Regions from separate parts of the Spirillospora sp. NPDC048824 genome, predicted to be linked through region 2. Evidence: riboswitches for the same ligand, from Rfam matches in the RefSeq annotation. Region 2 holds a riboswitch; the other holds the start of a gene.
What was found. A riboswitch is a leader RNA that binds a small molecule or an ion and turns the genes downstream of it on or off. The one in region 2 is predicted to bind glycine.

Region 1 (14,769 bases), on a different contig from region 2:
GCTGCAGGCCGCGATCGTCGGGCTGCTCGTGGCGGCCGGCGCGACCATCGCCTACCTGGACGCCGGCCGGTCCTCGGACGACGCCGCGACGCAGACCGTCACGGCGGTCGCGCAGAGCATCGCGGACGCGGACAACGTCCGTACCGCGGTCGCGTCGCCCGACCCCAGCAGCCTGCTGCAGCCGTACGCCGAACGCGTCCGCCACGACACCGGCGTCGACTTCATCACGATCATGAGTCCGGCGGGGATCCGCTACACCCACCCGAACCCGTCCCGGATCGGCGGGCACTTCGTCGGCAACACCGGGCCCGCCCTCGCCGGCCTGACGTTCACCGAGACCTACACCGGCACGCTCGGCCCGTCCGTCCGCACCGTCGCACCCGTCTACGACGGCGGCAAGATCGTCGCGCTGGTCGCCGTCGGCATCACGATCCGCGTCATCTCCGCGGAGCTGCGGCAGCGGCTCCTCTACCTGGTCGGTGTCGCCGCCGCCGTCCTGGCGGTCGGCGTGGCCGGCAGCTACCTGGTCGCCGCCCGGCTGCGCCGCCAGACCCGCGGCGTCGCGCCCGGCGAGCTGCGCGAAATGTTCGAGTACTACCAGGCGATCCTGCACACCGTCCGGGAGGGCCTCCTTCTCCTGGACCGGTCGGGACGCGTCGTCCTCTGCAACGACGCCGCCCGGGACCTCCTCGACCTGAACCCCCCGAAAGTGCCCTCGGCGGAACTGCGGGGACGGCTCGTCACGGAGCTGGGCCTGCCGGACGAGCTGGTCGCCACGCTCGTCTCACCGGAGCCGCGCTCCGACGAGATCCACGTCGCCGACACCCGCGTCCTCGTCGTGAACACCTCACCCGTCCGGTCGCGGGACCGGGCGATGGGCAACGTCGTCACCCTGCGCGACCACACCGAGCTGCAAGGGCTGACCGGTGAGCTCGACACCGTGCGCGGGTTCGCCGAGTCGCTGCGGTCGCAGGCGCACGAGGCCGCGAACCGCCTGCACACGGTGGTGTCGCTGGTGGAGCTGGGCCGCCCCGAGCAGGCCGTCGAGTTCGCCACCGCCGAGCTGAGGACCGCGCAGCGGCTCACCGACCGGGTCGTCGGCTCGGTGACGGAACCGGTGCTGGCGGCCCTGCTGCTCGGCAAGTCCGCGGAGGCGGGAGAACGCGGCGTCGACCTGGTCGTCACCGAGGACACCGTGATCGAGGGCGTGGCCGAGCCCCGCGACCTCGTCACCATCCTCGGCAACCTCATCGACAACGCGGTGGACGCCGCACTCGCGGGCGCGGACGTCCGCCCGCCCCGGGTGGTCGTCAGGGCCCGCAAGGACGACGGCGCACTCGTCCTGCAGGTGTCCGACAGCGGGCCCGGGGTGGACCCGGACGCCGTGCCCGAGATGTTCAGGCGCGGCTGGACGACCAAGACGTCCGGCGGGACCGTCGGCCACGGCCTCGGTCTCGCGCTGGTCGGGCAGGCCGTCCGGCGCCACGGCGGCGACGTCCACGTGGGGCACGACGCCGGCGCCGTCTTCACCGTCCGGCTGCCCCTGGACCCGTCATGATCAGAGTGCTCGTCGTCGAGGACGACCCGGTCGCCGCCGAGGCGCACCGCTCCTACGTCGAACGCGTCGCCGGTTTCGCCGTCTCCGGCGTCGTCCACTCCGGGGCGGACGCGCTGCGGTTCTGCGAGCGCACCGGCGTCGACGTCGTCCTGCTGGACTTCTACCTGCCCGACACCCACGGCCTCAAGGTGTGCCGCGCGCTCCGCGCCGGCGGCTGCGACGTGGACGTCATCGCCGTCACCTCCGCCCGCGACCTGGCCGTGATCCGGTCGGCGGTGTCGGTCGGCGTCGTCCAGTACCTGCTCAAGCCGTTCACGTTCGCGTCCCTGCGCGACAAGCTCGACCGGTACGCACGGTTCAGGGAGCGGGCGGTCGGCGCCGGCGAGGTCAGCGGCCAGGCCGACGTGGACGGCATGCTCGCCACCCTCCGCACCCCCGACCACCGTTCGCTGCCCAAGGGCATGAGCGGCGAGACGCTGCAGGCCGTCACCGAGGTGCTGACCGGCGCCGCCGACGGGCTGTCCGCCGCGGCGGCGGCCGACCTCACCGGCGTCTCCCGCGTCACCGCCCGCCGCTACCTGGAGTACCTCGCGGAGAACGGCCTGGCGTACCGCCGCCCCCACTACGGTCAGGTCGGCCGCCCGGAATTGCGCTTCTACCCCGGGTAGACGGGGTACGCATGGGGCGAGGGTGAAACGACTTCGGGGGAGTTGTCGTGAACGACAAGGCAGACAGCGCCGACGACAAGGCGACCGGGGGCACCGAGCGGGAGCGCGAGAAGCGCCCGCCCCGCACCGAGGGCGAGGGGCAGAAGAGGAAGCCCGGCGACGCCGCCCGCAAGATGCGTGAGATGTTCAAGGGGCAGGGGCTGCCACGCGACGTGCGCAACACGCCCCGTGAAGGCGGCGCCCGCTCCGCGCCGGTCGAGTGAACCGGCATTGACCCGCTGTCTGCGCCTGGTGCCCGGAGAACGGGCGTCAACCGTCATCTGATGCTTGACGACACTTTGTGGTCCATTGAGGGCTATTCGAGGTTTATGGGGTTAATGTCCGAGGTGAACGTAACGTCGAGGACATGAAGGAGGCACGCTTGTCCGACCTCGAAGTCTCGGGCGGCTCCACCACGGGGTCCTTCGACGTTTGGAGGGAACAGGCGCACCACAGTATGGGCCCCTCCCGCTGAGCGGCCCGATCGCCCGGGGGTCACGACGGTATACGCCGTGACCCCCGGGTTCTGTCTTTCCGGCCCCGGCCCCGGTCCCGGTTCGCGGGTGTGAGGCAGGGCACGGGGAAGTGGGTTGTGTTTTCCAACTTACTGATCGCATACTTCGAGAGCGAGTTGGAAAACACAACGGAGGTGGGATCATGCGGGACGCGGTAATCGTGGAGGCGGTGCGCACGCCGGTCGGCAAGGGCAAGCCCAACGGGATGCTGCACGACGACTACCCGGCCGACCTGCTGGCACGGACCCTGAAGTCGCTCGTCGAACGTGCGGGCATCGACCCGGCGCAGGTCGACGACGTCGTCGGCGGCGTCGTCACCCAGGTCGGCGACCAGGCGCTCAACATCACCCGCACGGCCGTCCTGGCCGCCGGGTTCCCCGAAAGCGTCCCCGCCATGACCGTCGACCGGCAATGCGGCTCGTCCCAGCAGGCCCTGCACATCGCGGCGCAGGGCGTGCAGAGCGGCGCGTACGACATCGCGATCGCGTGCGGCGTCGAGTCGATGTCGCGGGTCCCGATGGGGTCGAGCGTGCTGCCCGGCAGCAACCCGTACGGGGCGATGCTCGGCGAGCGGTACCCGGACGGCCTCGTCGGCCAGGGCATCAGCGCCGAACTCATCGCCGCCCGCTGGGACCTGTCCCGCGAGGAACTCGACGCCTTCGCCGGCGAGTCGCACCGGCGCGCCGCCGAGGCATGGAAGAACGGCGAGTTCGACCGCGAGGTCGCCTGGACGGGGCAGCGGGACGAGACCGTCCGCCCCGGAACGTCCCCCGAGATCCTCGCCGGGCTCAAGCCCGCCTACTACGACGAGCGCATGGCCGAGCGGTTCCCCGAGATCGGCTGGAAGATCACCGCGGGCAACGCGTCCCCGATCAACGACGGCGCCGCCGCCGTCCTGGTCATGGGCGCCGACATCGCCGAGCGCCTCGGCCTGCGGCCCCGCGCCCGCTTCCACGCCTTCGCCGTGACCGGTGACGACCCGCTGCTGATGCTCACCGCGATCATCCCGGCGACCGAGAAGGTCCTCGACCGGGCCGGCCTCGCACTCACCGACATCGACCTGTTCGAGGTGAACGAGGCGTTCTCACCCGTCGTCCTCGCCTGGCAGCGCGAAACCGGCGCCGACCTCGCGCGCGTCAACGTCCGCGGCGGCGCGATCGCCATCGGCCACCCTCTCGGCGCCAGCGGAACCCGCATCATGACGACCCTGCTGCACGCCCTCGAAGACCGCGGCGGGCGGTACGGGCTGCAGACCATGTGCGAGGCCGGCGGCCTCGCCAACGCCACCGTCATCGAGAGGCTCTGACGGATGAGCCGGCCAGGTCCCGCGGATAGGCTTCCCGGTATGCCGAAGGACGCCCATCCACGCGAGTGTTCGGTCGCCGACACCCTGGACCTGGTCGGCGAACGCTGGAGCCTGCTCGTCATCCGCGAGCTCAGCTACGCGGTGCGGCGCTTCGACCAGATCGTCCGCAACACCGGCGCGTCCCGCGACATCCTCGCGTCCCGGCTCCGCAAACTGGAGGCGAACGGCATCATCCGCCGCGAGCGCTACAGCGACCACCCGGCCCGCTACGAATACCACCTGACGCCCGCGGGCGTGGAACTGTGCGACGTCCTGCTCGTCCTGATGAGGTGGGGCGACCGTCACCTGCACGCGGACGACCCGCCCGTCCGCTGGCAGCACTCCTGCGGGCACCCGGTCAGCCCCATGGTCATCTGCCGCCACTGCGGCAACGAGGCCCGCCAGGGCGCCCACTCGCCCACCGGCCGCGGCGCCCTGACCCCATGAGGAACTCCAGGACGTCGGCGCGGTGTCCGGGGAGCGTCAGCCGGGGCCGCCGCCGATGCTGATCTCATTGCCGTCCGCGTCCCGGTAGGTCACCTTGGTCACGCCGCCGTCGTACGTCTCGCGCGTCGCGGGTTCGAGGTCCCCTCACAAACTCATCGCTGCGTGTCCTGTACGGGGGCGTGCCATTCGTCTTAGACATGAGGGTGGACAGCCCAGTCATGAAGGAGGTGGAGGCACCGTGCCGGACGAGGACAAGAAGCGGGCAGCGTACCGAGCCCTGGTGGGTCGCGTGCTGAACGGGGAGGGCCGGGCGTCGGCGGAGCAGCGGGCGCGCGCCTTCGGCAACGACGGCCTCCCTCCGCCGTTGGACGCGCTGATCGGCAAGGTCGCCGGCAGCCCGGCGCAGGTCACCGAGGCGGACCTGGCCGCGGCGAAGGCGTCGGGCTGCACCGAGGACCAGCTTTTCGAGCTGGTGATATGCGCCGCGGTCGGCCAGTCCGCCCGGCAGTACGAAGCCGGACTGGCGGCCCTGGCCGAAGCGACCGCTCAGGGGAGTCCGGATCATGCGACTTGACATCCTCGACCATGGTTACGGCCGCGGTACCAAAGTGCTGTTCGCGCTCATCAGGCTGTTCTCCAGGCATCCGGTACCGGACGCCGCCAGGCTGGTCTTCTACCGGCCCGATTTCTACGGTGCCCGCGCCAAGGAGTTCACCCACGAGGCGATGCGCGGGCCGTCCGCCTGGTCGGTGGGCGACCGGGAGCTGATGGCGGCCTACGTGTCCGAAGTGAACGGGACCGCGTTCTGCGTCGGCGCGCACACCGCGACGGCAAGCCAGGCGTACCAGGACGGGCCGCGGGTCGCGGCGGTGCTGGCCGACCTCGAAACCGCGCCCGTCGAAGAGCCGCTGCGGGCCACGCTGCGGATGCTCGGCAAGCTGACCCGGGAGGGAAAGGCCGGCGCCGAGGACATGCGGGAAGTGCTGGCCGCCGGTGCCTCACCCCGGCAGATCCAGGACGCGCTGGCGGTCTGCGCCGCCTTCAACATCACCGACCGGCTCGCCGACGCCTTCGGCTTCGAACCGCTCACCCCCGAGGGCTACGAGGCAGGAGCCAGATACCTGCTCAAACGCGGCTACCGGTAGCCGGACCGCGTACGTTCACCCGGACCGGCCGTACGTCCCCGCGTCAGCCTCCCCGCGTCAGCCTCCCGGTGTCAGCATTCGATGACGTTCACGGCGAGGCCGCCCCGGGAGGTCTCCTTGTACTTGTCGAGCATGTCGCGGCCGGTGTCGCGCATCGTCTTGATGGCCTTGTCGAGGGAGACGAAGTGGCGGCCGTCGCCGCGGAGGGAGATGCGGGCGGCGCTGATGGCCTTGATGGCGCCGACGGCGTTGCGTTCGATGCAGGGGACCTGGACGAGGCCGCCGACCGGGTCGCAGGTGAGGCCGAGGTTGTGCTCGATGCCGATCTCGGCGGCGTTCTCGACCTGCTCGGGGGTGCCGCCGAGGACCTCGGTGAGGCCGGCGGCGGCCATGGAGCAGGCGGAGCCGACCTCGCCCTGGCAGCCGACCTCGGCGCCGGAGATGGAGGCGTTCTGCTTGAACAGGACGCCGATCGCGCCGGCGGTCAGCAGGAACCGGACGATGCCGTCGTCGTCGCAGCCGGGGACGAAGCGGTCGTAGTAATGCAGGACGGCCGGGATGATGCCGGCGGCGCCGTTGGTGGGGGCGGTGACGATGCGGCCACCGGCGGCGTTCTCCTCGTTGACGGCCAGGGCGAAAAGGGTGACCCAGTCCATCGCGTGGAGGGGGTCGGACGCCTTTTCGGTGGACAGCTGGCGGTGCAGCTGGGGTGCGCGGCGGCGTACCTTCAGGCCGCCGGGCAGGAGGCCCTCGCTGGTGCAGCCCCGGGTCACGCAGGCGCACATGACGTGCCACAGGTTCAGGAGGTCGTCGTGGATCTGCCGTGCCGTCCGGCCGAACGCCTTTTCGTTCTCCAGCATGAGGGCGGAGATCGACAGGCCCGTCTCCCGGCAGCGTTCGAGGAGTTCGGCGGCCGTGTCGAAGGGGTGGGGCAGGGCGGTGTCGTCGGGTTTGATGCGGTCGGCACCGGTGGCGTTCTCGTCCACGACGAAGCCGCCGCCGACGGAGTAGTAGACCCTTGTGCGCAGTTCGTCGCCCGAGGCGTCGAGGGCTGTGAAGCGCATGCCGTTGGGGTGGCCGGGGAGCGATTTCCTGCGTTCGAAGACGAGGTGTTCGTTGACCACGAAGGGGATTTCGTGGTCGTCGAAGAGGCGCAGGGTTCCGCGTTCGCGGATTCTCTCCAGGCGGGCGTCTATGCCGTCGACGTCGACCCGTTCGGGTTTGTCGCCTTCGAGGCCGAGGATGACGGCCTTGTCGCTGCCGTGGCCCTTTCCGGTGAGGCCGAGGGAACCGTAAAGCACCACCTGGACGGAGGCTGTCTTCTCCAGGAGGCCGTCACGGTGCAGGGCTTGGGCGAAGCGGTGTGCGGCGGCCATCGGGCCGCCGGTGTGGGAGGACGAGGGGCCGATCCCGATTTTGAACAGGTCGAAAACGCTGATGGCCATTGCTACTCCGTTGTAGCTCGCGCCCCCTCCCGGAATGGAAGGGGGCGCGGTGCCGTCACAGGTCCGGGTACAGGGGATGCTCGTCGGCGAGGGCCTTCACGCGGGCCGACAGGGCGTCGCGGTCGAAGGCCGGCTGGAGGGCCAGCGCGATGATGTCGGCGACCTCGGCGAAGTCGGCGGTGGTGAAGCCGCGGGTGGCGAGGGCGGGTGTGCCGATCCGCAGGCCCGACGTCACCATCGGCGGACGCGGGTCGTTCGGGACGGCGTTGCGGTTGACGGTGATGCCGATGCCGTGCAGGCGGTCCTCGGCGTCGCGGCCGGTGAGGTCGGAGTCCACGAGGTCGACAAGGACGAGGTGGACGTCCGTGCCGCCGGTCAGGACCCTCACGCCGGCCTTGGCGGAGTCCTCGGCGAGAAGACGTTCGGCGAGGAGCCTGGCTCCCTCGACGGTGAGGGACTGGCGGGCGCGGAACTCGTCCGAGGCGGCGATCTTGAGGGCGACGGCCTTGGCGGCGATCACATGCTCCAGCGGGCCGCCCTGCATGCCGGGGAACACCGCGGAGTTGATCTTCTTGCCGTACTCCTCGCGGGCGAGGATCAGGCCGCCGCGGGGGCCGCCGAGCGTCTTGTGCGTGGTGGTCGTGACGATGTCCGCGTACGGGACGGGCGACGGGTGCAGGCCCGCGGCGACGAGGCCGGCGAAGTGCGCCATGTCGACCATGAGCAGGGCACCGGACGAGTCGGCGATCTCCCGGAACGCCGGGAAGTCGAGCTGCCGCGGATACGCCGACCAGCCCGCCACGATCATCTTGGGACGGTGCTCGGCCGCGAGGGACGCCACCTCGTCCATGTCGACCAGGCCGTCCTCCGCGCGGACGTGGTACGGCACCACGTTCAGCGTCTTGCCGGAGTAGTTCAGCCGCATCCCGTGGGTGAGGTGCCCGCCGTGCGCGAGGTCGAGCCCGAGGATCGTGTCGCCGTGCTGCAGCATCGCGAAGTACACGGCCGTGTTGGCCTGCGCGCCGCTGTGCGGCTGGACGTTCGCGTGCTCGGCGCCGAACAGCGACTTGGCGCGGTCGATGGCGAGCTGCTCGGTGACGTCGACGTGCTCGCAGCCGCCGTAGTAGCGCCGGCCGGGGTAGCCCTCGGCGTACTTGTTGGTGAGGACTGAGCCCTGCGCCTCCAGGACCGACACCGGCGCGAAGTTCTCCGAGGCGATCATTTCGAGGGTGGACTGCTGCCGACGGAGCTCGGCGGCGACGGCCGCGGCGACCTCCGGGTCGGCCGCGGCGAGCGAATCGTTCAGGCTCAAGATCAGCTCTCCTCGATCAGCTTGTCGTAGGCGACGGAGTCGAGCAGGTCGCCCGGCTCGTCGGAGATGCGGACCTTGAAGATCCAGCCCTCGCCGTACGGGTCGTCGTTGATGACCTTGGGCTCGTCCACTACCGCGCTGTTGATCGCGGTGATCTCGCCGCTGACGGGGGAGTAGATGTCGCTGACGGACTTGGTCGACTCGATCTCGCCGCAGGGCTCGCCCGCCTCGACGGCGTCGCCCTCGGACGGCTGCAGTTCGAGGTAGACGATCTCCCCGAGGGCGTCGGCGGCGTGCGCGGTGATGCCGATGGTGACGATGCCGTCCTCGCCACCGAGGCCGGACACCCACTCGTGCTCTTCGCTGTAGCGGAGCTGCTCCGGAACGCTCACGATCACTTCTTTCTGGTCATGGTGGGGTGTCACTGTGGGGGTGACCCCCGCACCCTCACACCTTCTCTTCTAGGAACGCTTGTAGAACGGGAGGGCGACCACGTCCACCGGCTCGTGCCGGCCGCGGACGTCCACCGCGAGGTCCGTCTCCTCGGCGCCGCTGTCGAGGTACGCCAAGGCGATCGGCGTGCCCAGTGTGGGCGACGGGGCGCCGCTCGTCACGACCCCGCACGGCGTGCCGCCCGACGTGACGACCTGATACCCCTTTCGCGGCGCGCGACGCCCGCGCGCGACCAGTCCCACGAGCCTACGGCCGGGCGGGGTCTGCGCCAGCGCCGCCAAGGCGGTCTTTCCAACGAAGTCGCCCGGCTTGTCCAGCTTCACGATCCGGCCGAGGCCCGCCTCGAACGGCGTCGTCTCGGCCGTCAGTTCGTTGCCGTACAGCGGCATGCCCGCTTCGAGTCGCAGCGTGTCGCGCGCGGACAGCCCGGCGGGGACGACGCCGTCCACTCCGGCGAGCGCCTTCCACAGCGCGACGGCGTCGGACGCGTCGACGAACAGCTCGAAGCCGTCCTCGCCCGTGTACCCGGTACGCGCGATGAGGGCGTCGACGCCCGCGACCCGCCCGGCGAGGACCGCGTAGTACTTGAGGTCGGCGATGGCCGCGTCGGTGAACCCTTCGAGAATCTCCTGGGAACGGGGACCCTGCAGGGCGATCAGCCCGTAGGCGCCGGAACGGTCTTCGACGGCCGCCTCGAAGGCCGCTGCCCGTTCGGTCAGCGCCTCCCGGACGACGCCCGTGTTGGCGGCGTTCGCGACGACCATCCAGGTGGCGTCGGCGAGCCGGTAGACGATCACGTCGTCCAGGACGCCGCCGTCCTGCCCGCAGACCACCGTGTAGCGGGCCTTGCCCACCGGCATCGACGCGAGACTGCCGACCAGCGCGAAGTCGAGCGCCGCGCCCGCGCCCGGCCCGGAGACGAAGATCTCCCCCATGTGCGACAGGTCGAACAGCCCCGCGCCGGTGCGGACGGCCTGGTGCTCGGCGGTCTCGCTCGCGTAGCGCAGCGGCATCAGGTAGCCGGCGAAGTCGACGAGGTTCGCGCCGAGGTCCTGGTGGACGTCGTGCAGCGGCGTCTTCTTCGCGGTCGGGTCGGCGGACATCGGTTCGGCTCCTTCGTCGCGGGCGCGTATGGTCCATCGTCCCACTCGCGCACCGGTCGGCTCGGTGCCTCCCCCTCTGTCATCGGCGCCTGAGAGATTCACCCGCCACCGGGGCGGGCTTTCACCTTCGGCGGGGGACCCGGGTCCCCGCTTTCCAGAGGTCGCCGTACCCGTGCGGTCCATGGGCCTGAGAGGTTCCGGGGAGGATTTGCTCCTTCGGCGTCCCTCACCGGCTGCAAGGGACTCTCCCGCACGGGATCATCGGCTGCGCCAGTATTGCATTCCTCTGCGTGCGTCCGATACCGCCGGATTCAGCGCGGCTGGGCGGGCGGGGACGACGACAGGGCCTTCATGCACGCGCGCAGGGCTGTCATGCGCTTCTTGATCTCCTTCTCGGCCGGTGTGGCGGTCGGGTTCGGGCTGGGCAGCTCAACGCCCTGCTTGCGCATGCAGTCGTTGAACGCCTTGGCCGCCTTCGACTGCCCGGGCGGGGTGGGCAGGACCGTCGTCCCCTTGCCGGACGACGAGGACGAAGGGCCGGGTGACTCGGCGGCCCCGCCGCCGTCGCCGGAGCCGCCGCATCCGGCCAGGGCGAGCATCAACGCCAGGGCCGCTACATGACCGCGTTTCAAGGCAGTACCTCCATGGACCGGGGTGGGGCCGCCATGATGCGCAGGTGGCGTGGCGCGCGAATACTCTCGTGCGTGCCAATGGCGTGGGGGCCGCTTAGCAACTCGGTTCCAATTCGGGGCCGTGAGGGCGTCCGGCCGCCTTGCGCGCTGGTTCAACCAAACCGGGAGCCGTGCCGTACTCTGAGTTGGGTTGCTGGAGACCACCCCCCGGTGAGCGGGGTGCACGACCGGAGGGGCTAGCCGCATGGCATACCTGGCTGGAGCGTTGATTCTGTTCTTCGGCCTCCTGGTGTCCATCGCGCTGCACGAGCTCGGGCACTTCTCGTTCGCCAAGCTGTTCAAGGTGCGGACCACCCAGTTCATGGTCGGGTTCGGTCCGACGATGTGGTCGTGGCGCCGCGGCGAGACCGAGTACGGGATCAAATGGATTCCGCTCGGCGGCTACATCCGGATGATCGGGATGCTGCCACCGCGCAAAGGAGACGCACCCGGGAAGATCCGGCAGGCCAGCACCGGCCCGTTCCAGGGGCTCATCGAGTCCGCGCGCGGGGTGGCGCTGGAGGAGGTTCGGCCGGGAGACGAGACCCGCGTCTTCTACGGCAAGAAGTGGTGGCAGAAGCTGCTGATCATGTCCGGCGGGCCCGCGATGAACCTGCTGCTGGCGGTGGTGTTCTTCGCGATCCTGCTGATGGGCATCGGCACGAACCAGCCGCAGCCGGTGATCCGGGAGGTCGCCGAATGCATGGTGCCGGCGAGCCAGTCCGAGCTCACCGAGTGCCCGGCGAACGCCGCGCCGACCCCGGCGAAGCAGGTCGGGCTGCAGGCCGGTGACCAGATCGTCGTGTTCGGCGGCCAGAAGATCGACGACTACCGGCAGCTGCAGGAGCTGATCCGCGGGGCGGGCGGGCAGACCGTGCCGATGACCGTCGAGCGCGACGGGCGGGACGTGAAGCTGAACGTCCCGATCACCCGCAACCGGATGTACCACCTGGAGGACCCGGACAAGATCGTCGAGGTCGGGTTCCTCGGCATCACGCCGACCAGCGCCGTCGAGCGGCAGGGCCCCGGCGCGGTCGCGAGCACGATGGGCGACCTCACCGCCCGCACCGCGGGCGCGCTGGTGCGGATGCCGGAGAAGATGGTCGGCATCTGGGAGGCGGCGTTCGGCGGGGAGGAACGCGACCCGAACGGCCCGATCGGGGTCGTCGGCGTCAGCCGGATCGGCGGGGACGTCGCCGCGTCCGACACCCTGACCGGGACCGAGAAGGTCTCCTACTTCGTGATGCTGCTCGGGTCGCTGAACCTCGCGGTCGGGATGTTCAACCTCGTCCCGCTGCTGCCGCTGGACGGAGGGCACATCGCAGGCGCCCTCCTGGAGGCGATCAAGAAGGCGTTCGCCAAGGTCTTCCGGAGGCCCGACCCCGGCTATGTGGACGTGGCCAAGGCGTTGCCGGTGACCTACGTGATGGCGGCCGTGCTGATCATCATGGGCGGGCTGCTCATCTACGCCGACCTCGTCAACCCCGTCCGTTTCACAGGGTAGCGGGCAGCTCACCGGTCTTCAGGAAACCGTTCAGCGCGGCGAGGTAGGGCCCTATGTCCAGGCCCTGCTCGGCCAGCCACGCGTCCGACCCGTAGGTGCCGGTGTAGCGTTCGGCACCGTCGCAGATCAGCGTGACGACGCTGCCGCGTTCCCCGGCCGCCCGCATCTGCGCGACCAGCACCGCCGCGCCCCACATGTTGGTGCCGGTCGAGCCGCCGACGTCGCGGCCGCTGACCTCGCTCGTCCAGCGCATCGCCGCGACGGACGCCGCGTCCGGTACCCGGATCATCCGGTCGATCACCGCGGGCATGAAGGACGGCTCGACGCGGGGACGGCCGATGCCCTCGATCCGCGAGCCCGCCGCCGTCCGCTCCGGGTCCGCGTCGGCGAACGAGCCGAAGAACGCCGACCCCTCCGGGTCGACGACCGCGAGCCGCGTCTGGAACCGCCGGTACCGCGCGTACCGGCCGATCGTCGCGGACGTCCCGCCGGTGCCCGCGCCCACCACCACCCAGGACGGTTCGGGGAACCGCTCCAGCCGCATCTGCTCGAAGATCGACTCGGCGATGTTGTTGTTGCCGCGCCAGTCCGTGGCCCGCTCGGCGTAGGTGAACTGATCCATGAAGTGCCCGCCGCACTCGGCCGCCAGCCGCCGCGACTCGTCGTAGATCGACGACGGGTCGTCCACCAGATGGCAGCGGCCGCCGTGGAACTCGATGAGCTGGATCTTCTCCGGGCTGGTGGACGCGGGCATCACCGCGACGAACGGCAGCCCGAGCAGCCGCGCGAAGTACGCCTCCGACACCGCCGTCGATCCGCTGGATGCCTCGATGATCGTCGTGTCGGCGCGGATCCAGCCGTTCGCCAGCCCGTACAGGAACAGCGACCGCGCGAGCCGGTGTTTCAGGGAACCGGTGGGATGGACGGACTCGTCCTTCAGATACAGGTCGATGCCCCACTCCGGCGGCAGCGGGAACACGTGCAGGTGCGTGTCGGCGCTGCGGTTGGCGTCGGCGTCGACGAGCCGGACGGCCTCGGAGATCCATGCCCGGTACCCGGGGTCGCAGCGGTCCTCGATGCGGGTCACGGCGGTTTCTCCTCGGATCGTCGCTGATCGGCCGCGTCCCACGATATCCGTGCATGTCACCGGGCATGATGGAGGCTACGGGGGGCAGATGATCGGGATGTTCGACGCGCGGATCGTGGAGACCGGGCGGCTTCCGCTGTTCGGCTTCTTCGTCGCGTTCATGATCACTTTTGTGCTGACGCGGGTGAACGTCCGGCTGATCCGCTCGAACGTGCGGTGGTTCCGGAACGTGACCGCCGGTGACGTGCACATCCACCATGTCGTGTTCGGCGTCGTGCTGATGCTGGCGGGCGGCGTGGCGAGCCTGGCCGTCCCCGACGCGTTCGTCGGCCTCGACCTGGCGGCGGCCGTCGTGTTCGGGATGGGCTCCGCCCTCGTCCTGGACGAGTTCGCGCTGATCCTGCACCTCAGCGACGTCTACTGGACGGAGAAGGGCCGCGCTTCGGTCGACGCCGTCTTCGTCGCCATCGCCGTGACGGGGCTGCTGCTGCTCGGCGTCCACCCGCTCGGCTACGAGAGCCTCGGGCTGGACTCCGGCGCCGGCGCCGGCTCCATGTCGCCCTTCTACGCCGCGTTCCTCGTCGTCAACCTCGCCTTCGCCGTGCTGACGCTGCTGAAGGGCAAGATCTGGACCGGGCTCATCGGCCTGTTCGTCCCCGCGCTGCTGGTCATCGGCGCGATCCGGGTGGCGCGGCCCGGGTCGCCCTGGTCGCGCTGGCGGTACGACCGGGAGTCGCGCAGGTACCAGCGGGCCGTCCGGCGGGAGAAGTCGATCCGCCGGCCGCTCATCCGGGGCAAGATCTGGGTGCAGGAGTTCATCGCGGGACGGCACGACCTCATCCCGCCCGAGCTGCTGCAGCGCCGCAACGAGGCGGCCGAGCGCGCCCGCCGCCGGCGGCTCGCCCGCGTGCAGCGCAGGGCCGCGGCCCGAGCGGAGCGCAAGGCCGCGTCCCCCTTCCGGCGCAAGACCGGGACCTGGGCCGAACGCCGCGCCGAGGCCCGCGCGCGGCGCCGCGCCCAGACCCGTGCGCGGCGCGGTGCCGTCACCCGCGGCGGGAACGCGTCCCGGATGAGGACACGCGCCGCGTCCAGACGCCGCGACCGCCCGCCCGCCCCGGAACGCGACGCTCGCCAGTCCCCGGAGGAGGAGGAACCGCCGACCGGCGGGCGCCCCCGAGCCGGGACATCCGGCTGACCCGCCCCGGCCCGGGGCCGGGGGCTAGTCCGGGGGCCAGTCCATGACGGGGGTGACGGCGCGGACGGTTTCGATGGTGTCGGCCTCGGCGGCGGACTTGTCGGGCCGGTAGCGCAGGACGCGGGCGAAGCGGAGCGCGATGCCGCCCGGGTAGCGGGGGCTGTGCTGGACACCGTCGAACGCGATCTCGACGACCAGCTCGGGCCGGACGTGCACCGTCCAGTCGTCCTCGCGCACGGCGAGTTCGCGGAGCCGCTTCGTCTGCCAGGCCAGCATTTCGTC
Region 2 (14,769 bases):
ACGCCTTCGCGGGCTCGGCCGCCGACCGGCGCCTGCGGGCGCTGAAGGACCGCTACCGGATCAGGTACCGTACGCGCCGCGCGCCGGACGTGCGCCTGCCCGCCGCGGGGCCGGTCCGGCTGCGGTACGCCGTCCCCCGCGGGGAGGACGGCCCGTGAGAGAGGTGACCCGGGCGTGATCGCGCTCATCGGGCTGGTGATCGGCGTGGCGCTGGGCCTGCTGCTGCAGCCGGACGTGCCGCTCTGGCTGCTGCCGTACCTGCCGATCGCGATCGTCGCGGCGCTGGACGCCGTGTTCGGCGGCGTCCGCGCCCGCCTGGAGGGCATCTTCGACGAGAAGGTGTTCGTGGTCTCTTTCGTCGGCAACACCGTCGTCGCCGCGCTGATCGTCTTCCTCGGCGACAAGCTCGGCGTCGGCTCCCAGCTGTCCACCGGTGTCGTGGTCGTCCTCGGCATCCGGATCTTCTCCAACGTGGCGGGCATCCGGCGGAGGCTGTTCGGGGCATGACGATGAAGGAGAGCGAACGCGGGGACGGCGGGCCCGGGAACGGGCGTCCGGACACCGGCGCGGACGAGCGTCCGGCCGAGCCCGCCGGCCTGCGCGGGCTCGCCGCGCTGTTGAGGCCGCGAGTCAGCCGGGGCCAGCTCGCCGGCGGGGTGCTGTGCCTCCTGCTGGGCTTCGCCGTCGTCGCCCAGGTCGAGTCGACCGGGCGGGACACCACGTTCGCCACCGCGCGGCAGGACGAGCTCGTCGGAATCCTGTCCGATCTGGGCCAGCGGTCCGAGCGGCTGCGAGGCGACCTGCGCGAGCTGGAGGAGACCAGGGCCGAGCTGGAACGGGACGCCGAAGGCGAGACCGCGCTGGAGGAGGCCCGCGAGCGGGCGGCCACCTACGGCCTGCTGGCGGGAACGGTCCCCGCCGAGGGGCCCGGCATCGAGATGGTGGTCGGCGACCCGGGCGGCGGCGTCAAGGCGATCAACCTGCTCGACGCCCTGGAGGAACTCCGGGACGCGGGCGCGGAGGTCGTCCAGGTCAACAACGTGCGCGCCGGGGTCGACACCTACTTCCTGGACGGCCCCGGCGGCATCCTGGCCGACGGGGAGCCCCTCACCGCCCCGTACCGCTTCCTCGCCATCGGCGACCCCCACACGATGACGACCGCCCTGAACATCCCCGGCGGCCTGGTGAAGACGCTCCAGGGAGCGGGGGCGTCCGTCCTGATCAACCCGCGCGCGAAAGTGACCGTCGGCGCGATACGGTCTCCGTAGAGGGAACGGGGGAAGCGGTGAACCGGGCGCCCGGCACAGGCGTCGCGATCGGGCCGTCCGCGCGGCGGCATAGACCTGCGATCATTGACGAATGTAGTTTGGACCGGTCGGCTCACCGTTCCAGTTGACCCCTCGGGTAATACCCGCGTAAGTTGCGGCGACCGTCGCGTGAGCGGCCGGTGAGTTGGACCGTGGTCGGGGGACGGGTCCCCGGCGTGGGTTGGTTTGATGGATGCGCGTGGCGCAGGCGGCTCCCGCTGCGGCGGGACGGCCGCGGGCGGTACGCCGATGGTAGGAGGCCGAGCCGATCGATGCCGAGCGTCTACTGCACGCAGTGCGGTCACGCCAACCCGGACGATGCCCGCTTCTGCTCGAACTGCGGCACTCCGCTGACGCGGAGTTCGCCGTCGCCGCCTCCCCGCGAGTCCCCTGGTGAGTCCACGTCCACGATCTCCATCGGCGGGTTCGAGGCCCTGGACACCGACGCGGGCGCCGAGGAGCCGGCCGGCCCCGACCAGATGGCCATGGAGGCCCTCCCTCCGGGGACGGCGCTGCTCGTGGTCAAGCGGGGCCCCAATGCCGGCAGCCGCTTCCTCCTCGACAAGGACCGCACGTCCGCCGGCCGGCACCCCGAGAGCGACATCTTCCTGGACGACGTCACCGTCTCCCGCAGGCATGCCGAGTTCTCCCGCCAGGGCGGTGCGTTCTCCGTCCGCGACGTGGGCAGCCTCAACGGCCTCTACGTCAACCGGCAGCGGATCGACCAGGCCGCGCTGTCGGGCGGCGACGAGGTCCAGATCGGAAAGTTCCGGCTGGTGTTCCTGACCAACCCGGCGCACGGCTGACCGGCGGAGCACGGCGAGCACGACACGAGGTCGCGGCGACGATGGGAGGGGCCTTGAACGCGCAGCCAGCCCGGTCCCTGATGACGATCGGGGACGTCCTCGGGCTGCTCCGGCCCGAATTCCCCGACATCACCATCTCCAAGATCCGGTTCCTGGAGTCCGAGGGCCTGGTCGAGCCGCAGCGCAGCCCGTCCGGCTACCGCAAGTTCGGCGCCGCCGACGTGGAGCGGCTCCGGTTCGTCCTCGCCGCGCAGCGCGACCACTACCTGCCGCTGCGCGTCATCCGGCAGCATCTGGAGGCGTGCGACCGCGGCGAGAGCGTTCCGCCGCTCGGCTCCCGCAAGCCCGGCGACCCCGGTACGCCGCAGCGCCGCCCCCGCACGCTCGTCGCCGCCGACACCACCGCCGACGACCCCGCCGTCCGGCTGACGCGCCGCCAGCTCCTGGACGGCGCCGGCATCGACGAGGCCCTCCTGGCCAGGCTGGAGGAGTACGGGCTCGTCCGCAGGGCCGGCGCGCACTACGAGGGCGACGCGCTCAGCATCGCGCGGGCCGCCGCGGCGCTCGGCGAGTTCGGATTCGAGGTCCGGCACCTGCGGGCGGTCAAGGCCGCCGCCGACCGGCAGGCGGGCCTCATCGAGCAGATGGTCGCGCCGCAGCTGCGGCGCCGCAGCCGGGGCGCCCACGAGCAGGCCGCCGAGATCGCGCGGGAGATCGCCGCCCTGTCGGTCAGGCTCCACGCCGCCCTGGTGTCGGCCGGTCTCCGTGAAAGCCTCGACCGCTGATCATGGGCGCCGCGGAGGATTTTGCCGGACCCGCGGCAACACGAGCTGTCCGGGGCGGGGTGTACGTTGGCTACAGGGTTCGGTCACGAATCGATCCGCTGCACGTGGTGATCGAGATAGCGAGAACCAGCAGGGAGCCGCAGTGAAGCAGATGGAGGTCGTCGGCGTCCGGGTCGAGATGCCCTCCAATCAGCCGATCGTCCTGTTGAAGGAGACGGAGGGCGATCGTTACCTGCCCATCTGGATCGGGGCGGTGGAAGCGACCGCGATCGCCTTCGCCCAGCAGGGGGTTCTGCCCGCCCGCCCCCTCACCCACGACCTGTTCCGCGACGTGCTCGACGCCCTCAGCGTGCAGCTCCGCACCGTCAACATCACGGCGCTGCGCGAAGGCATCTTCTTCGCCGACCTCATCTTCTCCAACGGCGTCGAGGTGAGCGCCCGCCCCTCCGACTCCATCGCCCTGGCCCTGCGCACCGGCGCCACGATCTTCGCCAGCGAGGACGTCCTCGAAGAGGCCGGAGTGGCCATCCCGGACGAGCAGGAGGACGAGGTGGAGAAGTTCCGCGAGTTCCTCGACACCATCTCCCCGGAGGACTTCGGCCGCGCGGGCTGACGGACGCCCGCCGCCGGGTCCGCATGACCGCGACTGCGCGGGGCATAGAGCGAACGTGGGGAATGTCACCCTCGGGTGTATGGTCATGCCCTGCCGCGATTGGTTGTGCATCGCCCCGGACCTGCCGGTTTTTACCGGGCGGCCTCCGGGGTAAGAGTGGTGAGGCGGTGAAGGTGCGCAGTTTGCCCACGTGAAGCCGGTTCATCCGGGCATGCGACGCGCCGACGGTGAACGTTGACCACACCCTGACCGGCACCTACCGTGCTGGTGGAACACCCGTGGTGTAATTCGTCAAACCCCCTTGACGAAGCGGCACGGGCTGATAGAAGCCGGAGGTCCGCGTGGCGGTGAGCAGCGGCGAGGGCAAGGCGACCCCCGACAGGCACATGGCGTCCCGGCAGGCCGGAGAGCAGGGCCTGCTCTTCGAAACCCAGGTCTCGGCGCCGCCGGAGGATGTCGGTTACCGCGGCCCGACCGCGTGCTCGGCGGCGGGGATCACCTACCGGCAGCTCGACTACTGGGCGCGCACGAAACTGGTGGAGCCGAGCGTGCGGCCGGCGCACGGGTCGGGCAGCCAGCGGCTCTACAGCTTCCGCGACATCCTCGTCCTGAAGGTCGTGAAGCGGCTCCTGGACACCGGTGTGTCGCTGCAGCAGATACGCACGGCCGTCACCCACCTGCGGGACCGGGGCGTCCGGGACCTGGCGCAGATCACGCTGATGAGCGACGGCGTCAGCGTGTACGAGTGCACTTCGCCCGACGAGGTCGTCGATCTGCTGCAAGGCGGGCAGGGCGTGTTCGGCATCGCGCTCGGGAGGGTGTGGCAGGAGGTGGAGGGCAGCCTCGCGGAACTACCCGGTGAGCGGGCCGCCGCCGCCGACGACGACCCGTCCGAGCACCCCCACGACGAACTGGCCGGCCGGCGGCGCGCCCGCCGCACCGGCTGACGACCACGGCCTGACGACCACGGCCTGACGACCACGGCCTGACGACCACGGCCTGACGACCACGGCCTGACGACCACGGGCAGGCGATCAGAGCGACTCCCGGCGCTGCAGGTAGGTGAACGCGCCCCATCCCGGCAGGACCGGCAACCACAGCGTGAGAAGCCGGAAGAGCAGCACCGCCGACGTCGCCGTCTCCGCGGTGAGCCCCGAGATCGTCAGCGCGAGCGTCAGGGCCCCCTCGACGGCGCCGAGGCCACCGGGCGTCGGTGCCGCCGACCCGACCGCGTTGGCGGTGAGGAAGACCACCACGACGGTCGTCAGCGGCAGCGACCCGCCGAAGGCGCGGATCGAGGCGTCCAGGCAGAGCACGAACGCCGCCGTCAGCAGCAGCGTCCCGCCCATTCCCGTGACCAGCTTCTTCGGGGTCTGCAGGACGTCCACCAGCCGGGGCACCACACCGGAGAACATGCTCTTCAGCCGCGACGTGACCTCCCGCCGGACCCGCGGGACGGTCATCGCCAGCCCCGCCAGCAGCCCCAGCGACAGCACCGCGATGACGATCGTGCGGGACGGCGCGAGGTCCTGTGTCGCCTTCGTCGTCGAGCCGGTGAGGAACCCGAACAGGATCAGCAGCAGGATGTGCGTGACCAGCCCCATCAGCTGCGACGCGCCGACGCTCGCCACCGCCAGGCCGGGCCGCAGCCCCGAGCGCTGCAGGTAGCGGGTGTTGACCGCGACGCCGCCCACGGCCGCCGGCGCCACCAGCTTCACGAACGACGCGGCGACCTGGACCAGCACCGTCCGCCCCAGCGGCAGCCGCTCCGGCACGAACCCCATCAGCATGAGCGCCGCGGCCACGTAGGTGAGGGCCGCCCCGCCCAGCGCGGCCAGGGCCCAGTGCCAGCTCGCCGCGGACGCCATGGTCCCCACGTCCATGCTCGCGACCTGCGGGATGACGATGTAGGCCGCGATCGACAGCGCCACGATGCTGAAGATCGTCCGGGGCCGGAACCGTTCCAGCCTGGCCGGTGCGACCTCCGTCTCCGGCTTCAACCGGACGATCTGCTCCCGGATGCGGGTCAGCACCTCCCGGTCGTGGCGCAGCGCCGTCCGGGTCGTCCGCGACAGCGCCACCCTCTGCAGCAGCGGCACCGCGGCGGCCAGAGGCTCCTCGCCCAGCACCGACGCGGCGGTGCGGACCGCCCGCTCCGGCCCCGCCCGCAGCGCGAGCGTCGTCAGCAGCTGCGCCAGGTCGAGCCGCAGCGCCAGGTCGCCCGACGCGGTCTCCCCGGCCCGCAGGTCGGTGATGTAGGCGCGGCCGTCGCCGCCGACCACGATGGCCTCGTCCTGCAGCCGCCGGTGCGCGAGCCGGCCCGCCTGCAGCGAACGGAACTGCCGCCACACGTCCGTCAGCAGCGCGTCGGTGATCTCCTCGCCGGGGACGTCGGCGAGCCGCCGCCCCGGCACGTGCTCGAACGCCAGCAGCGCCGCCTCCGTGCCGACCTCCGACGTGCCGACCAGACGGGGGGTCCGGGCGCCCGCGGCGTCCACCGCGTACGCCATCAGCGACTCCTGCTCCAGGGACCTGCGCAGCGACCGCAGCGCCCGCCCCGTCGTCGTGGACCGCAGCCGCAGCAGCCGCCAGACGCGATACAGCACCCCCGCCGTCTGCTGGTCGCGGTCCAAGACGCGGAGTTCGAGGTCCCATTCGCCGCGGCCGCCGTGGCGGACCGGGAGACGCGCACCGCCGCCGTCCCCCTCCTCGTCCCCGTCCCCGTCCCCGTCCTCGGGACGGGGGGCGAGGACGACGCCGTACCGGCGGGTCTCCTCGGCGCCGCCGGCGGGGTCGTCCAGGCGCGCGGCCCGCTCCGGGCGCAGCCCGAGCCGTTCGAGCGCCGCGACGACCGCCGTGCCCGCGGGACGCGGGTTCGGCGTGCCGACGACGTACAGGGTGCCGTGGCCGATGGCGCGTCCGAGGAAGTAGGTGGCCGCCAGCGCGGACACCGAGGCGTAGTTGGCGGTGAGGCCGGTCAGCGCCGCCAGCCCGATCATCGTCCACGTCGCGGCCTGCCACCGGGCGCGCCCGGCCATTCCGACCGCGCTGACGAAAGCGATCACGGGGGCGATGTCGGTGTGGATGGGGGCCGTCTCCGTGCCGCCCCAGATCAGCGAGTCCAAGACGCCGCCGGGCGCCGCCCGCACCACGAGGTCGTCCAGCCCGACCGTGATCCCGAATGCGATCATGGCGGCCAGCAGCGCGATCGCGACACGCGTCCCGTCCTTGTGGAACAGCCGCTCGATGCCGAACGCGATCGGCGCGGCCAGCACGCCGAAGCTGGAGATCAGCGTGGCCAGGGACAGCAGCAGCCAGGGCGCGTGCGCGGTGCCCTCCTGGATGTCGGCGTGCAGGCCGTGCGTCGTCCCCTTCGCGAACGACACCAGCAGCATCACCGCCGCCAGGCCGGTCACCGACGCGGCGAACCTGATGGCGTCCGACGGGCGGCGGATCCGGTCGGGCTGGGCGGGCTCGTCGACGGGCACACCTGAGGCCGCGCCCTGCCTGGGACGCACCGTTCCGTCGCGGGTCTGCGTCACGCCGTACCGCCGCCCTGACCATCCGTCATCGCGATCAGCGTCCCAGAACCGGCGGCGCGCCGTCGAGCGGCCGGCGGCCGTCCGGCCGTCGTGTGTGCACCGGCAGCCCCATCTCGCGTCCCGAGGCCCCGAGGCCCGTTACCTCCCAGGTCAGACCTCCATATCCTACTCATTGGTAAGGCGGGATGCCGCCGGTCGCTCGCGCCGGGCCGGGGAGGGCCGATCCCGGGCCGCGGCTTTGGGTAGGGTTTGTCGAGGACATGCCGTCGACCCTGTGCGGGAGAGACCCCACGCCGCCAGCGTGGGGCGCCGAAGGGGCAACCTCCCCGGAACCTCTCAGGCAAAAGGACCGCTGGGCGAGGCACCTCTGGAAAGCAGGCGTCGGTCCCCGCACGCGGGGAAGGGCGTCTCACCGAAGGGGAAACCCCGCCGCGCGGGTGAAGCTCTCAGGTGCCGATGACAGAGGGGGAGACCGGCCGCCGGCCCCGCGCCGGCGGCGGATCTGAGCATCGCAGCAGCCAGGAGGCTCTCCATGACCGCCCAGTTCTTCGCCCCCGTGGCCTCGCCGCAGCACCCCCGTTCCACGTTCGCCGACCGGCATGTCGGCCCCTCCGCCGCCGACCAGGCCCGGATGCTCGCCGTGATCGGCTACTCCGGCATCGAGGCCCTCATCGACGACGCGGTGCCCGCCGCGATCCGCACGTCCAGGCCGCTGGACCTGCCGCCCGCGCTGAGCGAGCCCGCCGCGCTGGAACGGCTGCGCGAGCTCGCCGCCCGCAACACCGTCCTGACGTCCATGATCGGCCTCGGCTACCACGGCACGGTCACCCCGGCCGTCATCCTGCGCAACGTCATGGAGAACCCCGGCTGGTACACCGCCTACACCCCCTACCAGCCGGAGATATCCCAGGGGCGCCTTGAGGCCCTGCTGAACTTCCAGACCGTGGTCGCCGACCTGACGGGCCTGCCGGTCGCGAACGCGTCCATGCTGGACGAGGGAACCGCCGCCGCAGAGGCGATGGCCCTCGCCCACCGCGTCTCCAGGCGCAAGGACCCAGGGACGTTCCTGGTCGACGCCGACGCCCTCCCGCAGACGATCGACGTCGTGCGGACGCGGGCCGTCCCGCTCGGCATCGAGGTGGTCACCGCCGACCTGGCCGGCGGGCTTCCCGAGGGGGACTTCTTCGGCGTGCTGCTGCAGTACCCGGGCGCGTCCGGCGCCGTCCGCGACCTGGAGCCGGTCATCGGCCAGGCGCACGACCGCGGCGCCAGGGTCGTCGTCGCCGCCGACCTGCTCGCGCTGACGCTGCTGCGCCCGCCGGGCGAGTCCGGCGCCGACATCGCCGTGGGCTCGACGCAGCGGTTCGGCGTCCCGTACGGCTTCGGCGGCCCGCACGCCGGCTACATGGCGGTCGGCGAGGGGATCCAGCGGCAGCTCCCCGGACGGCTCGTCGGCGTGTCCGTCGACGCCGGCGGCGCCCCCGCGCACCGGCTGGCGCTGCAGACCCGCGAGCAGCACATCCGGCGCGAGAAGGCCACCAGCAACATCTGCACCGCGCAGGTCCTCCTCGCCGTCATGGCGAGCATGTACGCCGTCTACCACGGGCCGGAGGGACTCGCCGCGATCGCCCAGCGGACGCACCGCCGCGCCGCGGAGATCGCCGCGGGGCTGCGCGGCGGCGGCGTGGAGATCGTCCACGACGCGTTCTTCGACACCGTCCTCGCCCGCGTCCCCGGCCGCGCCGCGGAGGTCGTCGCCGCGGCCCGCGAGCGCGGGATCAACCTGCGTCCCGCCGGCGCCGACCACGTCGGGATCGCCTGCGACGAGACGACGCTGCCCCGGCACGTCACCGCCGTCCTGGAGGCGTTCGGCGTCCCGGCCGCCGGCGCCGCCGAGGCGGCCGAGGCGCTCCCGGACGGGCTGCGCCGCGAGAGCCCCTACCTGACCCACCCGGTCTTCCACGCGCACCGCTCCGAGACCGCGATGCTGCGCTACCTGCGCAGACTCCAGGACAAGGACATCGCCCTCGACCGCTCCATGATCCCGCTCGGTTCCTGCACGATGAAGCTGAACGCCACCGCCGAGATGGAGCCGATCACCTGGCCGGAGTTCGCGGACATCCACCCGTTCGCCCCCGTCGACCAGGCCGCCGGCTACGTCGAGCTGATCGGCGAACTGGAGCGCGCGCTCGCCGAGATCACCGGGTACGCCGAAGTCTCCGTCCAGCCGAACGCCGGCTCGCAGGGCGAGCTGGCCGGCCTGCTCGCCATCCGCGGCTACCACGCATCCCGCGGCGAGCGGCACCGGGACGTGTGCCTGATCCCGTCGTCCGCGCACGGCACCAACGCCGCCAGCGCCGTCATGGCCGGGATGCGCGTCGTCGTCGTCAAGTGCGACGAAGGCGGCAACGTCGCCCTCGACGACCTGCACGCCAAGATCGGCCGGCACGGCGACCGGCTCGCCGCGATCATGGTGACCTACCCGTCCACGCACGGCGTCTTCGAGGAGACGATCACCGACGTGTGCGCGGCCGTGCACGAGGCCGGCGGCCAGGTCTACGTGGACGGCGCCAACCTCAACGCGCTCGTCGGCCTGGCCCGTCCCGGCGAGTTCGGGTCGGACGTCTCGCACCTCAACCTGCACAAGACGTTCTGCATCCCGCACGGCGGCGGCGGCCCCGGCGTCGGGCCGATCGGCGTCCGCGAGCACCTGGCCCCGTTCCTGCCGAACCACCCGCTCCGCGCCGAGGCGGGCCCCGAGACGGGCGTCGGCCCGATCTCCGCGGCGCCGTGGGGCTCGGCGGGCATCCTGCCGATCTCCTGGGCGTACATCGCGATGATGGGCCCGGACGGCCTGCGCGCCGCCACCGAGGGTGCGATCGTCGGCGCCAACTACCTCGCCGCCCGCCTCGCGCCGCACTACCCGATCCTGTACACCGGCCGCAACGGCCTCGTCGCCCACGAGTGCATCGCCGACCTCCGGAAGATCACGAAGGAGACCGGGATCACCGCCGAGGACGTCGCCAAGCGCCTCATCGACTACGGCTTCCACGCCCCGACCCTGTCGTTCCCCGTCGCCGGAACCCTGATGATCGAGCCGACCGAGTCCGAGGACCTCGCCGAGCTCGACCGGTTCTGCGACGCCATGATCGAGATCCGCCGCGAGATCCAGCGGGTCGCCGACGGCGGCTACGACCGCGAGGACAACCCCCTCAAGAACGCCCCGCACACCGCCGCCTGCCTCATCTCCGACGACTGGAAGCACGCCTACACCCGCCAGGAGGCCGCCTACCCCGTCCCCGCCCTGCGCGACGACAAGTACTGGCCGCCCGTCCGCCGCATCGACCAGGCGTACGGCGACCGCAACCTCGTCTGCTCCTGCCCGCCCCCGGACGCCTTCGAGGACTGAGCCCGGAAGCGGGGGCACAATTCGTGATCTTGGTGAGGTTCAGGGTGTCGCCGCGAGACGTGGAAGGGCCGGATCGCTAGGCTTTTCCGGCGACCCCGACCCCCAGAGGGCAGATCGATGAGCGAGTCACCGGAGCGTGTGTCCGACGACCCGGCGCAGTTGTGCGAGGAGGCGCGGAACCTCGCCGAGAACGGTGCGGCGGAGAGGGCGGCGCCGCTGTTCGAGAGGGTGCTCGCGCTCGGTGAGACGCCCTGGCGGGCGCAGGCCGCGCTGGGGCTGGCCGTCGTCCTCGACGACTCCGGTGACGTGGAGGGGGCGCGGGAGGCGGACCGCGCCGCGATCGCCACCGGGGATCCCGAGTACGGGCCGCGCGCCGCCTACCATCTGGCCCTCACGCACGAGCGGGCCGGTGAGCACGGCCGGGCGGCGCCCGCCTGGCGGGTCGTGGTCGACTTCGGCAACGCCGCCTACCTTCCGCCCGCCCACCTGGCGCTCGCCCGGATCGCCGACGACGCCGGCGAGTTCGACGAGGCCCGCGAGCACTGGGAGGCGGTGATCGGGACCGGTGACGCCGAGTACGGGCCGCCCGCCGCGCACGACCTGGCCCAGCGGCTGCTGGAACGCGGCGATCCCGCGCGGGCCCAGCGGATCCTCGCCGCCGGGCTCAGGCTGATCGACCGGGCCACCGCCCCGTACGCCTACGCGCGGCTCGCCGTGGCGCTCGGCATCTCCTACCTCGATCAGGCGATCGGCGCGTTCGGCGCGGCGCTGGGGGAGGAGCCGCCCGACCCGGAGGTGGGGCCGCTGGCCACCGAGCTGCTGGCGCGGACGCTGCCGCTGCGGGGACGCGCCGCCGAGGCGGGCGAGGTGTGGCGGCGGGGCCTGGCCGACCCGGGCACCGCGGGGCAGGTCCGGGCGCGGCTGCGCCGCGACTTCGGCGACGGCGAGGAGGACGGCGAACCCGCCGACCTGTGGTGGGAGCCGGTCCTGGAGCAGGCGGCGTCGGACGGGACGCTCCCCGCGCTCACCGGTGAGGCCTTCGGCGCCCTCGACCACATGTACGCGCTGCTCGGCGTCCGGTACGCCGACGGCCCGGCCGAGCGGCGGCCGGGCGAGACGCACGAGGTGCTCGGAAAGGCGGTGCGGGTCCCGAGCGACTACGCGTGGGGTCCGCTGCTGCACGAGAGCTTCGCCGAGCGGCTCCGCCTCGCGACGGGCACGCCCGTCCCCGGCTGGCCCGACGCCTGAACCCGTCAGTCCGCGATGGCGCGTTCGGCGACCACCTTGGTGATGCGGGCGCGGACGAGGTACTCGGTGGGGACGGCGTTGCGGGCCCCGAACTCCTCGGCGCGTTCCGCGCCCATGTAGCGGCGGCCGATGACGGTGGCCCAGCGGCGCATCTCGCCGAGGTCCTCGACGAGGGACGCCTCGGCCTGGAGCAGCACGTAGGAGAACGGCGGCGTCTGGTCGTCCACGCAGATCGAGACGCGCGGGTCGCGGGCCAGGCTACGGCCCTTGACGGTGTCGCGGCCGGTGTTGAACAGCACGTCGTCGCCGTCGAGGACGAACCAGACCGGCGTGACGTGCGGTGTTCCGTCCTTGCGGGTGACGCCCGCCTTGCCGGTGCGGGTGCCCTCGGAGACGAAGTCGCGCCACTCTTCGTCGGTCATCTTCTCCATGGGGACAGTCTGCCGCAGTGATCGTCCCGCGGGCGGCTACGGTGAGCCGCATGGAGATCGTGACGGTGCACGGGCCGGCGGAGGTGACGCTGGACGAGGCGGCCGATCCGCCGTTCCTGCTGGTGCTGACGCACGGGTCGAACGGGGGAGTGGACGCGCCCGACCTGCTGGCCGTCCGGGAGACCGCGCTCGGCCTGGGAGGCGCCGTCGCGCGGGTGACGCAGCCGTTCCGGCTCGCCGGGCGCCGCGCACCGGGCCCCGCGGCGAAGCAGGACGAGGCGTGGCTGGAGATCGTCGGCGTGGTCCGGGACGGGTTCGGGGACGTCCCTCTGATCCAGGGCGGGCGGAGCAACGGCGCCCGGGTGGTGTGCCGGACGGCGGCGCCCGCCGGTGCGGCGGGCGTCGTGGCGCTGGCCTTCCCGCTCCGCCCGCCGCGCAACCCGGAGAAGACCCGGGTGGAGGAGCTGCGTTCGGCGGGGGTGGAGGTCCTCGTCGTCAACGGCGACCGTGACCCGTTCGGTGTTCCGGACGCGGCGGACGCGGCGCATGTCGCGGTGCTGGCGGGGGAGCGGCACGATCTGAACCGGGACCCCGCCGCGGCCGGGAGGGCGGCGGAGCCGTGGTTGCGGAGATGGGCGGCCCGTCCGGTGCGGACGGGCGGCCGGGAGTAGTGGCGGATCTGCTCCGGGCCCCGTGCGGGCCCGGAGACTCCGGGCAGGTGGCCGTGCCCCCGAGGATGATCATCCGTTCGAACTAGTCCCCCGTGGAGACCCCGTTCAAGCGGCGGACGGAGCCTGCAGGTCCGTCGGCCGGTGCGGTGCGATGATTCCCCCGTCGGGCAGCAGCTCACCGGTGTCCTCGAAGAGCACGACGCCGTTGCACAGCAGGCTCCACCCCTGCTCGGGGTGCGAGATCAGCGTCCGGGCGGCGTCGCGGTCGGGTGCAGTGTGTGCGGGACAGGGCGGCTGGTGCGGGCACATCGTGGTGCCTCCGGTCTCAACTACTGGTCGGTCGTGGTGCTTTCTCTAATTGACGCACCCCAGTGTGGAACGGTTCGCCATGACCGGCTATAGCCCGTTGGGACGGTTGTCGTTTGGTACCGGGGTACCGGAGCGCTGTGACCCGTCTCACCCCGGGGTGCCAGGCACAGCGTCCCTCCCGCACGTGACGGATGAAGAACGACACGCCGTCGGGGAGCGGAAACCCCTACGATGTTCGGCGGGAACGGCTTTGCGAGGCGTGGGGGGAGTGAGGCCGGTGCGGGTCGCGCTGTCCGTCGCCTGCTTCGACGACGCGCTGTTCCCCGGCACCGCGAAGGCCGTGACCGTCCTGCTGGAACGGCTGGGGCACGAGGTCGTGTACCCGCCGGGGCAGACGTGCTGCGGCCAGATCCACTGGACGTCCGGCTACCACCGCGAGGCCGCCGGCCTCGCCCGCGCGTACACGGCCGCGTTCGAGGGCACCGAGGTCGTGGTCGCCGCGTCCGCGTCCTGCGCGGCCACCGTCCGCGACGCCTACCCGCGGATCGCGCGGGCGTCCCGCGACCCGGGCCTGGCCCGCGCCGCCGAGGCCCTCACCGTCTGCGAGCTGACGGAGTTCCTCGTCGACGTCCTCGGCGTCACCGACGTCGGCGCCTACTTCCCGCACCGGGTCACCTACCACCCGTCCTGCCAGTCCGCCCGCACGCTCGGCGTGGGCGACCGGCCGCTGCGGCTGCTGCGCGCCGTCAAGGGCCTCGACCTGGTGGAACTGCCCGCGGCGGCGGAGTGCTGCGGGTTCGGGGGCGCCTTCGCGATGAAGAACGCGGACGTGTCGGTCGCGATGGTCGCCGACAAGGTCGGGCACATCCGCGGCACGGGCGCCGACGTGGTGTGCGCGGTCGACAACTCCTGCCTGGCCCACATCGGCGGCGCGCTGTCGCGGCTGCGCGGCGGCGTCCGCACCATGCACCTGGCCGAGATCCTCGCCGAGACGGGGCCGGCGTGACGGGCCCCGTCCCGCGGACGCCCCCGTCCTCCGCCGGGACGGGCGGGCCGGTTCCGCCGCCGGCGCCGAAGTTCGCCGCCGCGGCGCGGTCCGCGCTGGCCGACACCCGGCTGCGCCGCAACCTGCGCGGCGCGACCGCGGCCGTCAGGGAGCGGGAGGCCGCCGCGGCCGAGGAGCCCGCCGACTGGGAGGAACTGCGCGAGGCCGGGCGTGCCGTCCGGGACGGGACGCTCCTCGACCTCGACCTCCACCTGGCGGAGCTGGAGCGGGCGGTGACCGAGGCGGGCGGCGTCGTCCACTGGGCGGTGGACGCGGCCGAGGCGCGCCGGATCGTCACCGGCCTGGTGCGGGCGGCCGGCGCGGAGGAGGTCGTGAAGGCCTCCTCCGCGACCACGCGGGAGATCGGCCTGAACGACGCGCTGGCCCGCATGGGCGTCGCGGCCCGCGAGACCGCCTTCGCCGACATGGTCGTCCAGCTCGGCGGGGACCGGCCTTCGCACCTGCTGTCGCCGGCGATCCACCGCGACCGTGCGGAGATCAGGGAGCTGTTCCGGCGGGAGGTGCCCGCCGCCGGGCCCGGCCCGTCCGACGACCCCGCGGCGCTGGCCGCCGCCGCCCGCGCCCACCTCCGCGACGGGTTCC

Region 1: another riboswitch for glycine. It lies ahead of gcvT (glycine cleavage system aminomethyltransferase GcvT); the one in region 2 lies ahead of gcvP (aminomethyl-transferring glycine dehydrogenase).

The regions. Positions count from the first base shown of each region.
Region 1 covers NZ_JBICUS010000021.1:67,393-82,161, forward strand. Annotated here, with positions in the region: gene ACGFIS_RS31965 (ATP-binding protein) at 1-1,558, shown strand, start outside; gene ACGFIS_RS31970 (response regulator) at 1,555-2,226, shown strand; gene ACGFIS_RS31975 (hypothetical protein) at 2,274-2,489, shown strand; gene ACGFIS_RS31980 (thiolase family protein) at 2,923-4,086, shown strand; gene ACGFIS_RS31985 (winged helix-turn-helix transcriptional regulator) at 4,126-4,572, shown strand; gene ACGFIS_RS31990 (hypothetical protein) at 4,811-5,146, shown strand; gene ACGFIS_RS31995 (carboxymuconolactone decarboxylase family protein) at 5,136-5,717, shown strand; gene ACGFIS_RS32000 (L-serine ammonia-lyase) at 5,789-7,162, opposite strand; gene glyA (serine hydroxymethyltransferase) at 7,218-8,474, opposite strand; gene gcvH (glycine cleavage system protein GcvH) at 8,477-8,866, opposite strand; gene gcvT (glycine cleavage system aminomethyltransferase GcvT) at 8,936-10,030, opposite strand; glycine riboswitch at 10,196-10,291, opposite strand; gene ACGFIS_RS32020 (hypothetical protein) at 10,342-10,662, opposite strand; gene ACGFIS_RS32025 (M50 family metallopeptidase) at 10,907-12,205, shown strand; gene ACGFIS_RS32030 (PLP-dependent cysteine synthase family protein) at 12,195-13,292, opposite strand; gene ACGFIS_RS32035 (hypothetical protein) at 13,381-14,487, shown strand; gene ACGFIS_RS32040 (ATP-dependent DNA ligase) at 14,512-14,769, opposite strand, start outside.
Region 2 covers NZ_JBICUS010000013.1:183,290-198,058, reverse strand. Annotated here, with positions in the region: gene ACGFIS_RS25445 (DUF881 domain-containing protein) at 1-158, shown strand, start outside; gene ACGFIS_RS25440 (small basic family protein) at 175-507, shown strand; gene ACGFIS_RS25435 (DUF881 domain-containing protein) at 504-1,268, shown strand; gene ACGFIS_RS25430 (FHA domain-containing protein) at 1,580-2,113, shown strand; gene ACGFIS_RS25425 (MerR family transcriptional regulator) at 2,167-2,898, shown strand; gene ACGFIS_RS25420 (bifunctional nuclease family protein) at 3,041-3,511, shown strand; gene ACGFIS_RS25415 (MerR family transcriptional regulator) at 3,853-4,458, shown strand; gene ACGFIS_RS25410 (YbhN family protein) at 4,546-7,053, opposite strand; glycine riboswitch at 7,321-7,415, shown strand; glycine riboswitch at 7,416-7,523, shown strand; gene gcvP (aminomethyl-transferring glycine dehydrogenase) at 7,586-10,462, shown strand; gene ACGFIS_RS25400 (tetratricopeptide repeat protein) at 10,580-11,710, shown strand; gene ACGFIS_RS25395 (PPOX class F420-dependent oxidoreductase) at 11,716-12,141, opposite strand; gene ACGFIS_RS25390 (alpha/beta family hydrolase) at 12,192-12,812, shown strand; gene ACGFIS_RS25385 (DUF5999 family protein) at 12,918-13,121, opposite strand; gene ACGFIS_RS25380 ((Fe-S)-binding protein) at 13,399-14,127, shown strand; gene ACGFIS_RS25375 (lactate utilization protein B) at 14,223-14,769, shown strand, end outside.